3 regions of the Bacillus cereus group sp. RP43 genome follow, and region 1 is predicted to be linked to each of the others. Evidence: riboswitches for the same ligand, from Rfam matches in the RefSeq annotation. Region 1 holds a riboswitch; each other region holds the start of a gene.

Region 1 (4,421 bases):
ATTGACATGTTTTTCACCTCTTTTTTCTATTATATATGTTTTATTAAGCAAAAAACGAGCAAATTGCGTTATGCAACTTGCTCGTTTTTCTTTTCTTTATTTTTTTTCTGATCACGATTCATTAATGGATAGAAGGCAAAGCCAATTACGAATAAACCAATTCCGAGAAGGAATGTTTTAATATCGGATGCGCCTGTTTTAATAACCCATAGTGCATAGCAAAGTGCGATAACTGCGACTACACCATCCATAATTCTTGCCCGCATTTCATTTTTGTATGTTTCACCAGTTGCGACTAGTTTTAACTGGAAGATTGGTGAAACGAGATATGGAATGAGGTAGGCTAAAGTTGACACTGTAATAACGAATGTATAAGCTTCCGCAATTGTTCCTGATAATGTTGAGAATAAGAACACTTGCGACATAATGTTTGTTAATCGTAGTGAATGAATTGGACTTCCTTTTTTGTTTGTTTTTGCGAAGAAGGAAGGGAAGAAACCTTCTTTTGCTGCTTGATAAGGCACTTCTGAGCTTAATAAAATCCAGCCTAATATTGAACCGAATAGGGAAGTAAGAGCAAGTAATGCCATAAGTTTCCCGCCGCCGTGACCCATTGCAGCGTTTAATGCATCTGCTAATGGACGTTCAGAAGCTTGTAATTTATCAACGTGAAGTACACCCATTGTTAAAATTGTAATTCCTAAATAAATTGCAACGGTTATTAGTAAACCAGCAACAGTCGCCCGTTTTACCGTTTTGGGAGAAGTAGCTCGGTTTGATAAAAGAACGGCTGATTCAATCCCAATAAATGCCCAAAGTGTTGTAAGAGCAGCTAAATTTACTTGTGAAAGGAGACCGTGTGATACACCTTCTTTATCGATCATTGGTGTATACCATTGTCCAAACTTTGAAGCCTCGAACGCAAATAACGTAACAACAATGAATAGAAGGAATCCAGTTACTTTCGTTGTTGTTGCTAAGAAGTTTAGCTTCCCAGCTCCGCTTACACCGTTTGTTAAAATTAAATGTGTGCCCCATAGTAAGACAGAACAAATAGTAAATGTAATTAGTTTTCCAACTTCTATATCGAAAGAGCCGATTGAAAACAATAGACGTGTATCTTTCATAATCGGGAAGAAGAGTGATAAATATCCCGCAAAAGATGTGATAATGGCAACGTTACTTGCCCAGTTTGCAACCCAGTATCCCCACACCATGCTGAAACCAGCCATTTTCTTTCTTTTTGGTGTTGAGAATAAAGCATATGCATGACTTTGTGGTCCTGTCGTTAAATCAGGACGACGAATTGCTAAATTACCGAAAACAAGAGCTAGCATTAAAACACCAAACCCTGTTGTTAACCAAGCTAAAGTGACACCGAGCGGGCTTGCTGTTTGTGCTAACGTACTTGGCACCATGAAAATACCAGCGCCAACCATGTTACCGACAACGAAAGCTGTTAGTACCCAAAAGCCCCATTTTTTTTGTTGCATAGAAAATACCTCCAAAGTTAGTATAACCAAGTCAAGCGAGGAGATATGTATGTCTTCCGCGGTAGGGAAGAGAAGTTCCAAACAAAACAAAAAAAGCACGTAATTTGCCGCTACATGCTTTCTATCTTATAAGAAACCCACGACATACCTCTCGATAGCTCTCCACAAACGAAACGTTTGTGACAGTTCTGCACTTATTAAATGCAGACCCAGCAAGCGTGCATGGTGGACACATCTTACTTCGGCAACCATTCCTTTCTCATTCATTCGTCAATGCCACTACATCTCCTGAAATGATACTCTTAATGATTGCAACCTCTACCTCACCGAGATACGAATGAGGATTTATGTATTAAATTAACATGTTTAAGAGTAACAAATGTATTTTTATACGTCAATGGATATAGTAATAATCAGATTATAGAGAAGAGTTCGTGATTAAAAAGGAGAGGGATTATTGTACAATGTTTAAATTTTCATAATATAATAAATGTTTACGGCGCTAGAAGATTGAGAAGGGGGATGAAGTATATGTCTGCATGTAATCAAAATTCCGTAATAGGTGTACTAGATTCAGGGGTTGGAGGATTAACAGTTGCGAGTGAAATTATGCGTCAATTGCCTAAAGAGAGCATTTACTATATCGGTGATAATGAGCGTTGTCCGTATGGGCCAAGAAGTGTAGAGGAGGTACAATCTTTCATATTTGAAATGGTTGAGTTCCTCAAACAGTTTCCGTTAAAAGCTCTAGTTGTAGCATGTAATACTGGTGCAGCTGCTGCATTGACTGATTTGCAAGGAGCACTTTCCATTCCAGTTATTGGCGTTATACATCCGGGAGCAAGAGCTGCAATTAAAGTGACAAAGAAAGGGAAAATCGGGGTAATTGGAACTGTAGGTACGATAAAATCTAATATGTACGAAAAAGCATTACACGAGCTTGATACACATTTGGAAGTGCATAGTCATGCATGTCCGACTTTAGCTACAGTTGTAGAAAATCAATTAGAAGATACAGCATATGTAACGCAGCAAGTGAAACAGGCTTTACTGCCATTAACGAAAGAAGATATAGATACGTTAATTCTTGGGTGTACGCATTATCCACTTTTAGAGTCCTATATAAAAAAGGAGTTAGGAGAGGCTGTGACGATTATTAGTTCTGCAGAAGAAACAGCGATAGAGTTAAGCACAATTTTACAGCACAAAGGAATTTTGTCTGACAATCTTAATCCGAAGCATCGATTTTTTACAACAGGCTCTGTCTCATCATTTGAACATATTGCTGAGCGGTGGTTAGGGTATCAAATTTCTGTAGAATGTGTGAATTTACCTATGGAAAAACAACTCGTGAAATAAAAAGAAGCTGATCTAAAACTAGATCAGCTTCTACATATAAGATTAAACTAAGTTTAATACAGTTACTTTTTGACGAGTCATAGACTCAAGGCTCTTACGAATACCTTGTGCGCCCATACCTGAACCTTTTACACCGATGAATGGGAAGTGGTCAGGGCCGCGCTCTGTGCGTCCGTTAATTTGAACAGAGCCAGTGTCGATCTTGTTAGCAATTGCAAATGCTTTGTTAATGTCTTTTGTGAAGACACTTGCTTGTAAGCCGAACTCTGATTTGTTAGCAATTTCAATCGCTTGTTCATCAGAAGAAACACGGATGATTGGAAGGATTGGGCCGAATGGCTCTTCCCAAGCAACTTTCATTTCTTCTGTTACGTGGTCGATTAATGTTGGGTAAATTAAGTTACGCTCACGTTTGTTACCGATAACGATTGTTGCACCTTTTTCAGCAGCATCGTCAATTAAACCTTGAACGAAGTCAGCAGATTTGTCGTCGATTAATGGAACGATTGTGCTGTTTTGTTCTGGAGATCCAACTGATAGTTCTGCTACTTGCTCTTTTAATAAGCCTGCTAGTTCATCTGCTACATTTTCGTGCACAAGTACACGCTTAATAGCTGTACAACGTTGACCTGAGTAAGAGAATGCACCGCTTACGATATGCTTTGCAGCTTCTTGTAAGTCTGCATCTTCACAAACGATACCAGGGTCTTTACCACCAAGTTCTAATACAAGTGGAATCATTGCAGCTTTTTTCGCTAAATGTTTACCTGTATTTGTACCACCTGTGAACGATACCATATTTACGCCAGGATGTTCTACTAAGTAGTCACCAATTACAGAACCGCGTCCTGTAGCTACGTTTACAAGACCTTTTGGTAGGCCTGCTTTATGAAGTGCTTCAACCATTTTAATACCGCTAATAGCACCTTGAGTTGCTGGTTTGAAGATAACAGCGTTACCCATAATAAGTGCTGGTGCAAGTTTTGCAGCAGATAAGTTTACTGGGTAGTTAAACGGTGCGATTGCTAATACAACACCAAGTGGTGCGCGCTGAATAATCGCAAGTTTAGATTTAGATCCACCAGGGAAGCTATCGCCCATCATGCTTTCTCCGTGCATGTGAAGTGCTTCGTCAACTGTGTAACGAATCAAGTCAGCTGTACGAACGACTTCTTTTTGCGCATCTTTATAGCCTTTACCGACTTCTTTCATAATGATATCGGCAATTTCATCTTGCATATTTACGAGCTCATCAGCCCATTTATATAAATATTTTGCGCGATCTTGTAGAGAAGCATCAGCCCATGGTTTTTGAGCTTCTTTTGCAGATGCAATTGCTTCATCTACTTCTCCGCGAGTAATTGCTTGTACTTGACCAATTACTTCGTGTAAGTATGGAGATGGAATTTCGATTGTTTGACCAGAAGAGCTTTCTCTCCATTCTCCGTTTAAATAAAATTTGTACGTATTGCTAGTTGTCATGATTAGTCCTCCTAAAATAGCAACTTGTAAGAGTGAGTATAAGGTGATTGTAGGTGGTTTGATAATATTTTTCAAATGAAATGTTTG
Region 2 (4,421 bases), 2.1 Mb from region 1:
CAGTTCACATTTATCAAGTGGAATTACTTTCGTTTTCTTAGTGAATTTATATCCTAACCATAGTACTAAAAAGAGTGGTAAACCGATGTAAGAAACGAGTACACCGTTCCAGTCGATAGATGCTCCCGTAAATGCTCCGTAGTTTTGACCTAAAATAACGATAACACAAAGTGTAAATGCAAAGATTGGACCGAACGGGAACCATTTCGCTTGATATGGTAAATCTTTCAAATCTTTCCCTTGTGCAATATAAGCTTTACGGAAACGGTAATGACTAATAGCAATCCCTACCCAAGCAATAAATCCTGACATCCCAGAAGCATTTAATAACCAAATGTATACAACACCGTCACCGAATAAAGAAGCGATGAAAGCGACGCTACCAACTACTGATGTTGCGATTAATGCGTTAACAGGTACACCGCGGCTATCTAATTTGCCTAAGAACTTTGGTGCTTTTCCCTGGCGAGCTAAATCCCAAAGCATACGAGTTGATGCATACATTCCAGAGTTACCAGCAGATAGAACTGCAGTTAAAATAACAGCGTTCATAACAGAAGCAGCGAAGGCAACGCCCGCTTTTTCAAATACAAGTGTAAATGGACTTACTGTAACATCACTCGCTGCAAGGCTTTCAGTCGTATAAGGAATTAATAAACCGATAACGAGAATTGCTAAAATGTAGAATAATAAAATACGCCAAAAGATAGAACGAATTGCTTTTGGAATATTGCGTTCTGGATCAGCAGTTTCACCAGCAGCTACTCCTAATAATTCAGTTCCTTGGAATGAGAAACCAGCAGCCATAAATACACCGATAATTGCCATGATTCCACCGTTAAATGGTGCATCTGCAACAGTGAAGTTTTTAAAGCCGACAGATTCGCCACCCATAATTCCAAAAATCATCATAAAACCGACAATTAAAAAGATAATAATAGTAACTACTTTAATAAGTGCGAACCAATATTCAGATTCACCAAAACCTTTAACAGATAAATAGTTTAAGAGAAAAATAATAGCTAAGCAAAGTCCACTCCAAATAAGAGAAGGGGTATCTGGGAACCAAAATTTCATAATTAATGTTACGGCTGCAAGTTCAGCTGCAATCGTAATCGCCCAGTTATACCAATAGTTCCATCCAAGTGCAAAGCCAAGTGATGGATCAACAAATTTTGTTGCATAAGTGCTAAAAGATCCAGTAACAGGCATGTAAGCTGCGAGTTCAGCTAAGCTTGTCATTAAGAAATAAACCATAATTCCAATTGCGGCGTATGCGACTAGTGCACCGCCAGGACCAGCTGAATGGATCACACCACCGCTGGCAAGAAATAGTCCGGTACCGATTGTACCACCGAGAGAAATCATCGTAAGGTGACGAGATTTTAATCCGCGTTTTAATTCACCTTGTCCTTGTGTAGTTTGCGTTTTAGAGGTAGATTGATTTGTTGCGCTATTCATGTTCAACACTCCTTTTCTTGTAGGTTAGGAAGGAGCGGGGGAGAAAAATACAAAAAACCGCCAAAGGAATTAGGCGGAACGTTTCACAAATAACCACCCCATCATACCCTTCCGTTAAGATAGCACCCCACGTTTACACGGTAATTTTGTAAACGTGACAGTTCTGTTCCTTTCGGAGACAGACCCAGCTCATATTTCCAGAGAAGAAATACAAACTTCGGCAACTTTTCCTTTCAAACGGAGTCAGTGACATTCTCTGTGTCTCGTCCGTTTTACTTTTAAAAGTCGCAACCTCTACCTCATCGGATTGATGAGGATTTATATATTGCTAAGATATTTAATATATGGCAATTGTAATGACTTTCTGAATATATTGCAAGGAATTTTGTTAGGAAAAGTCAAAAAATATCGGTTATTGTATAGGAAACGCTTGCAAAACTCCACCCGAACCTACTATTATGTAGCAATAAGCAAAGAAAAAATTGTTATACAAATGTTTCGCAAAAAATAATGAAAAACCCTTTAAAATTAAAAGAAAATTCAGAAAATATAATTCGACATAACTATTGAAGGGAATCACCTCTTTTATTTTGTTTCAAAGAAAAAACATAAGTATAAATTAAAAGAGTGAATATTCTTTCTTTTTGTAGTAAAATCGAAGTACCGTTTAATTAAAAAGGGGACGTCGTTATGAAATTAGAAACGGAAAGATTACATATTATCCCATGTGCAGAAGAATGGGTTCAAATTGCGAAGAATCAAGGATACAATAGTGGCCCGCATATTGCAGGGCATGTAGAAAGTGTAAAACAAGACGCAGCTTTATTACCTTGGGGTGCGTGGTATGTCATTCGAAAAGAAGATGACATCGTACTAGGGGATATAGGATTTAAAGGGAAACCGAACGAGAAACGTACAGTAGAAATTGGTTACGGTTTTATTAAGAAATATTGGAATAAAGGGTATGCTACAGAATCTGTAGATGAATTAATAAAGTGGGCTTTCCAGACAGAAGAGGTAGATACAATTATTGCGGAGACACTCCTTGAAAATGGTAGTTCGATTCGTGTATTAGAGAAATTACAAATGAAGAGAGTAGATACAACAGATACGATGATTAATTGGAAAATAGAAAAATAAAAAATACCGCTCGATATAGTTCGAGCGGTATTTTTATCATTATGGTAGCATTTGTTTTTGATCTTTCGGATAACCATCTGTCGATACGTTAGAACGATTGGAATGATTACGGACAGCAATAAAAATGGATATAATAACGACAAGACCAACTGCAATGTAAGAAAGTGAAATAATAGTTGGATCTACTTTAAATGTAGTAAGCAGTGTACGAATATTCGTAAAGATTATAAGGCCACCAACTAGTACGCCAAGCAAATGTGCTGGAACGATGCGAACTAACCATGCGGCGATTGGTGCAGCGACAATACCACCGAGCATGAGAGCAAATACCCAAACCCAGCTTACTTGTTCCCAGCCAAGTGAAATGAAAAAGCCAATCGTTGCAGCGAGTGAAACAGGAAATTCACTCGTATCAACAGATCCAATAACTTTTCTAGCTTCATTTCCTCTTGCAAGAAGTACAGGTGTTGTAATCGGTCCCCAACCACCGCCGCCTGTTGAATCGACGAATCCAGCGAATAAGCCGAGTGGCACAAGTTGTTTGGCAGACATGCGCTTTTTGGAAGTAACAATTTGTTTTTGAATAATGAATCGTAATAAAATATAAACGCCTAAAGTGAATAAAAATATTGAAATGTACGGTTTAATCACATCGCCAGGTAAATTACTTAAAAAACATGCCCCAATAAATGCGCCAATTGCCCCTGGTAATGTAAGTCTGGAAACCGTATATTTATCAACGTTTCCAAATTTGATATGCGATGCACCAGAAGCTGCGGTTGTAACGACTTCAGCTAAGTGAACAGATGCGGAAGCTACAGCTGGTGCAATACCAAACATTAATAATAGTGAGGTAGATGTTACCCCATACGCCATTCCAAGTGCGCCATCGATCAATTGAGCGAAAAATCCAATAATAGCAAAGACAATTAATTTCTGCATAAATAATCCCCCTGTAATAATAAATGAAAAAGGCACTTTTCCCGTATGAGAAAAGTGCCTTTGGTTTTTCCAATCAGCAATAATTAAATTTGTTTCATTATAATACACATTAATCGTATAAATCAACTGGGTTTTAAAGTTTTTTGAATTGAATGAAAGAAAAATAAAATATACAATAAAAGGATGGAGAGAAAGGGGAGAAAGACTATGTTAATGTTTGATCATCTCGTTCACGCAGTGAATTGTACACCGGAGGAAGCGGCAAAACAAATACAGGCACTAGGTTTTCATACTGCGTTAGGCGGAGAGCATACGAACTGGGGAACTTGGAATAGTTTATGTTATTTTGATTTATCATACATAGAATTTTTAGCTGTGCAGCATGAAGAAAAAGCGAAAGAAGCAGAAAATCCATTAGTGCAGGAAACGGTTGTTAAATTGCAAACTGGAGAAGGAATGCTACAAATCGCAATTCGAACAGATGCAATTGAAGAACTAGCAGTTAAGTTAAGCAAACATGGGTTACATACGATAGGGCCATTTAAAGGGAAACGTATGAGAAAAGATGGCCGGCTTTTAGAATGGAAAATGTTATTTGTAAAGCAAGAAGAAAGCGGGCCGAAATTACCTTTCTTTATACAGTGGAATGAAACCGATGAAGAAAGAAGAAACGACTTACGTAACATAGGGACGATCAAGGAACATAAAAACAAAGTGCAACAAATTGAAGTGATCCATTATGCAGTGAAAAATGTTCGAGAAACAGCGCGAAAGTGGAAAGAAGTAATGGGGCTAACTGCAAGTTCAGTCACAAAAAATAAAAAATGGAATGCTGAGTGCCAAAGTGTAGCGTTTGGTGACATTCATGTACAGTTTTG
Region 3 (4,421 bases), 870 kb from region 1:
CCCGCTGACAATGGTAATAAAAACGCCGAATAATGAAAGTGTGCCGCTGTAAGTAAAACAATGTCAGAACTAAAGTGCATAATCGAAACCTTTGCTACTGAAGCAAAAAACCAAAAACCACCTAAAAACAAATAAATAAACGCACTATCGATAGCCGTCTCTTCTATCGGTTTCCATCCTCTTTCTAACAATCTACTTACACCAAATAACGCAACGATTCCTGTATATGCAAACCAAAGTAGCGCAAAGAAATAGTGATTTGTTACGAAAGCTAGCATTGCACTGATTGCTGCGATTGGATATAAAAACGATACAAATTTATAAAATAATACATACGATCCATTTCTTTTTTTCTTGTCAATAATACAAAAAGACATCGGTATAAATAACAAAATAGATAATAAAATAATTGCTTCAACTGGGTTTACATTCGACCACTCACATATTAGAAAAATAATATAGCAAGCAAGTCCAAATATTATATTTTTCATCTCGTTTATTCCCTTTCCACAAATGTTCCCTTATATGAAAATAATGAACCAATTAACGGATTTCGTACTTGTACATGAATTCGAAAACATTGTAGTGCTTCATCATAACTCTCTACAATTTTTGCCTCTCCGTATAAAAATCTAGGTAACGGTATTTTTCTTCCAAACATAAAAAACCATTGTTTCTTTGAAGAAATATGCATCCCGCCTTTTTCATCAATATAAAAACTCAATGTAGAAACGAGTAAATGTGGCTCACCAAAATAATCTACAATTTCATTATTCTCTTCATCCAACTGCATAACAGCGTTAAAATATCTTTTCTTATTATGAAAATAAAAAGTACGATTCCACCGTACAAATTCTTTCCCCTGTTCATCTCGCTCAGCGGTATTATGTATCGTAAATGGCACTTTCTTTCCTCGCTCAGAGAAAAACATTCGAAACTTCGATGCAATTTTCAAAATCAATTTAACTAAAAAAGAGCCACCGTAAATTTCATCCATTTCCCCTTCTCCTGTAAAACTATTCTCTTCTGTAATCGCATATCGCTTCTGCAATTTTGGATGAAGCCTTTTATAAGAATCCCCTAATAATCTTTCATAAATATTAACCATATACTTATCCCTTTCTCGTCCTCTTGCAATTTTTTGCGCTTGGCAAATTAGTGCTATTTATATAACCGACAATCGATAACCCTATTAGAAGAAAATTTAATGTAATCGGATTAAACGGTTGCGTAAAACTAGCGATATTCGTCGATCCTGCCGCTAATGTTAAAACTATCAACAATATAATATGCAATATAAATAGTTTTCGCTTTTGAAGTGGCAATAGCCACATAACACCCCATATTATTTCTAAAAATCCAACTATTTTAAGTATAAAAATACTACTTTCATTCGATCCGATTAGTGCAGAAAGCATCTTTACTTCTTCTGAATGAGTAAACATCAATTTCGGTACAATCCCTTGATATAACCATACGAAGGCAAATAAAAAGCAAACAAGCCAATAAGTCATCGTTCTTCTAATTAGCAACTTAGGATGAAGCCCCTTTTCTAACCATAATTTTAAAGCATCAAAACTCCATGCAGTCGCAGAGCCTAATAAAGGCCGAAAAACATATGAATCTATCACATTCCCTATGCGACCAAACCTTGTATCATAATCATATTGCGTTTCAAAATGAATATGTTCTCCATTCAGTGTATATTTCCAATAACCTCGTCCTATTTGTATAAGTGATAACTTATTGTCTGTCCAAAATTTCAATGAGGAAATGCGTTCCCCAGTTTCTTTTCTTATTTCACCTATCGATTCCCCTTCTCCGGCTATTTCAAGCCCAAATCCGATCTTTGTTTTATATAAAAACTTCTGCGGTTCTCCCTCTTTCTTCTCTAAATAAGAAATTTCAGTAAAACGAGCATCCCACTCTGTATGTAGGTCTGGTTCTTGCGTATATTCCCATAATTTCTCCATTGTTGTTTTCATTTCTGTCGCAACATAAATAGGCCTCTTCATGCTTCCACCTCCTATACTCTATATTTTCAATGTACATGCAATACATTTATTTTGCTACATTTTTCACAAACTTTTTTTCGAAAAAGAAAGAATTTTGAAAATATATATAAAACACTTGATTCCCTGAAAAATTTAAATTATTATAAAACAAATGTTACCAACAACTTCATAAATCATACACTCTCGCCTAAAACGTGAGATAGAGGTTGCAACGCTTATAAGTATTCTAAAGGAGACACAGAGATGTCTATGAATTTAGAGGAAAGGAAGTGTTGCCGAAATTGATAAATTTCTCTGCATTTATCAATTGGGGCTGTTTTCGAATAGAAACAGAACTGTCATATGTACAGACGTGTACGTATGAAGAGCTATCTACAAAAAAGAGATATCATTTTCATGATATTCCTTTTTTGGCGGTTTTTTTATTAGCTCCGTTTTCTGTTTCCCTTTTCCTGTAACAGCACCATCCTCACTTATTTGAGATGGTGTTTTTTGTTTTTCTCTCTGGTAACTACAGGAATATTGGGATTTGTATATGTCCTAACCTATTCTTAAAAATGGACGAAAGAAGGAATTCGTAATGGAAACGATTGTACAAAAATTTGGCGGTACTTCTGTCGGAAGCGTCGAACGCATTCAACATGTAGCAAATTTAATTATTGAAGAATATGAACGAGGACATAGTATTGTCTCTGTCGTTTCAGCAATGGGAAAAAGTACGGATAAACTTGTAGCACTTGCTAACGCTATTACTGAAAATCCAAGTAAACGTGAAATGGATATGCTCCTATCTACAGGAGAACAAGTAACTATTTCATTATTAACAATGGCACTACAAACAAAAGGTTATAACGCAATTTCATTAACAGGATGGCAAGCTGGTATTACGACAGAATCTGTACATAGTAGTGCACGGATTACTGACATTAACACCACTCGTATTCAGTCTCACCTTACTGAAGGCACGATTGTTATAGTAGCTGGTTTCCAAGGAGTAAGTGAAGAAAATGAAATTACCACACTTGGCCGCGGTGGTTCTGATACGACTGCTGTTGCATTAGCTGCGGCACTAAAAGCGAAAAAATGTGATATTTATACGGATGTGACCGGCGTATATACGACTGATCCACGAGTTGTACAAGATGCTTATAAATTAGATGAAATTTCTTATGACGAAATGTTAGAGCTTGCCAACCTCGGTGCTGGCGTATTACACCCACGCGCTGTTGAGTTTGCTAAAAATCATAATGTAGTTTTAGAAGTACGATCAAGCATGGAACAAGAAAACGGAACAATTGTAAGGGGAGAATGTAACATGGAACAACAAGCAATCGTTAAAGGTATTGCATTTGAGGATAATATTACACGCGTCACAATTAAAGGATTAGAACAAGGTGCACTTTCAACAGTTTTCTCTACATTAGCAGCAGCACATATTAATGTAGATATTATTATTCAAAGTATTACAAATGAAGAAACTGTTCACCTCTCCTTCTCGATCCATTCTAATGATTTAAGAGAAGCATTAGAAGTATTGGAACAAAATCAAGAAGCACTTCACTATGAATCTGTAGAACATGAAAATCATTTAGCAAAAGTATCAATTGTAGGATCAGGTATGGTATCTAACCCTGGTGTCGCTGCGAATATGTTCACTACTTTAAAAGAAGGTGGTATTCATATTAAAATGGTAAGTACATCTGAAATTAAAGTATCAGTTGTAATTGACCGTATTCATTTAGTAGATGGTGTTGAAGCACTCCATCAATCATTTATGGCAAAAATTGAGCCTTTAGTGCAGATGAGTTAATTTCCACCAGTAAAACTTAAAACAAATTATATGAATCTATTTCCTTCCTATATAAATAGAAAGCTGTTTGTATTGTATAGATTGACAAGAAAGTTATTTTATCGAATAGCAACTACATTATCAAATTCTTGAAATGATAGCATTCACGAAATAAAGTTCGCGCATATTTCAATAGTAGAGGGTTTACGAAGTGTTGTTCGTTAACAAGATGTTATATACTATACCCGAAAACACCTTGTCACATTTCCCTACACTGTGACAAGGTGTTTTTTGTTTAGAAGAGATTTTAGTATAATTATGAGGATAATTAGATAATAAATTTATACATATAAGGAGATAAAGACTATGACAAAAAACAGATTACTACGAATGGACAATGTCAGCATCGTTGTAGAATCCCTTGATAACGCAATCTCTTTCTTCGAGGAGATTGGCTTGAATCTCGAAGGACGAGCTACTGTTGAAGGTGAATGGGCTGGTCGCGTAACTGGACTCGGTTCTCAGTGCGTAGAGATTGCTATGATGGTTACGCCAGATGGTCACAGCCGAATTGAACTTTCGCGATTTCTCACCCCACCTACTATAGCAGATCACCG

The links. A riboswitch is a leader RNA that binds a small molecule or an ion and turns the genes downstream of it on or off. The one in region 1 is predicted to bind lysine.
Region 2: linked by a shared signal. The riboswitch ahead of QCI75_RS11860 (amino acid permease) and the one ahead of QCI75_RS22530 (amino acid permease) in region 1 are both predicted to bind lysine.
Region 3: linked by a shared signal. The riboswitch ahead of QCI75_RS18035 (aspartate kinase) and the one ahead of QCI75_RS22530 (amino acid permease) in region 1 are both predicted to bind lysine.

The regions. Positions count from the first base shown of each region.
Region 1 covers NZ_JARVHQ010000001.1:4,328,887-4,333,307, reverse strand. The annotation lists gene QCI75_RS22535 (ABC transporter permease) at 1-8, opposite strand, end outside; gene QCI75_RS22530 (amino acid permease) at 69-1,493, opposite strand; lysine riboswitch at 1,641-1,822, opposite strand; gene racE (glutamate racemase) at 2,025-2,852, shown strand; gene gapN (NADP-dependent glyceraldehyde-3-phosphate dehydrogenase) at 2,895-4,334, opposite strand.
Region 2 covers NZ_JARVHQ010000001.1:2,256,787-2,261,207, forward strand. The annotation lists gene QCI75_RS11860 (amino acid permease) at 1-1,461, opposite strand, end outside; lysine riboswitch at 1,574-1,766, opposite strand; gene QCI75_RS11865 (GNAT family N-acetyltransferase) at 2,152-2,601, shown strand; gene QCI75_RS11870 (sulfite exporter TauE/SafE family protein) at 2,641-3,543, opposite strand; gene QCI75_RS11875 (VOC family protein) at 3,751-4,421, shown strand, end outside.
Region 3 covers NZ_JARVHQ010000001.1:3,457,974-3,462,394, forward strand. The annotation lists gene QCI75_RS18020 (YndJ family protein) at 1-491, opposite strand, end outside; gene QCI75_RS18025 (DUF4166 domain-containing protein) at 497-1,108, opposite strand; gene QCI75_RS18030 (DoxX-like family protein) at 1,113-2,015, opposite strand; lysine riboswitch at 2,208-2,394, shown strand; gene QCI75_RS18035 (aspartate kinase) at 2,596-3,825, shown strand; gene QCI75_RS18040 (VOC family protein) at 4,171-4,421, shown strand, end outside.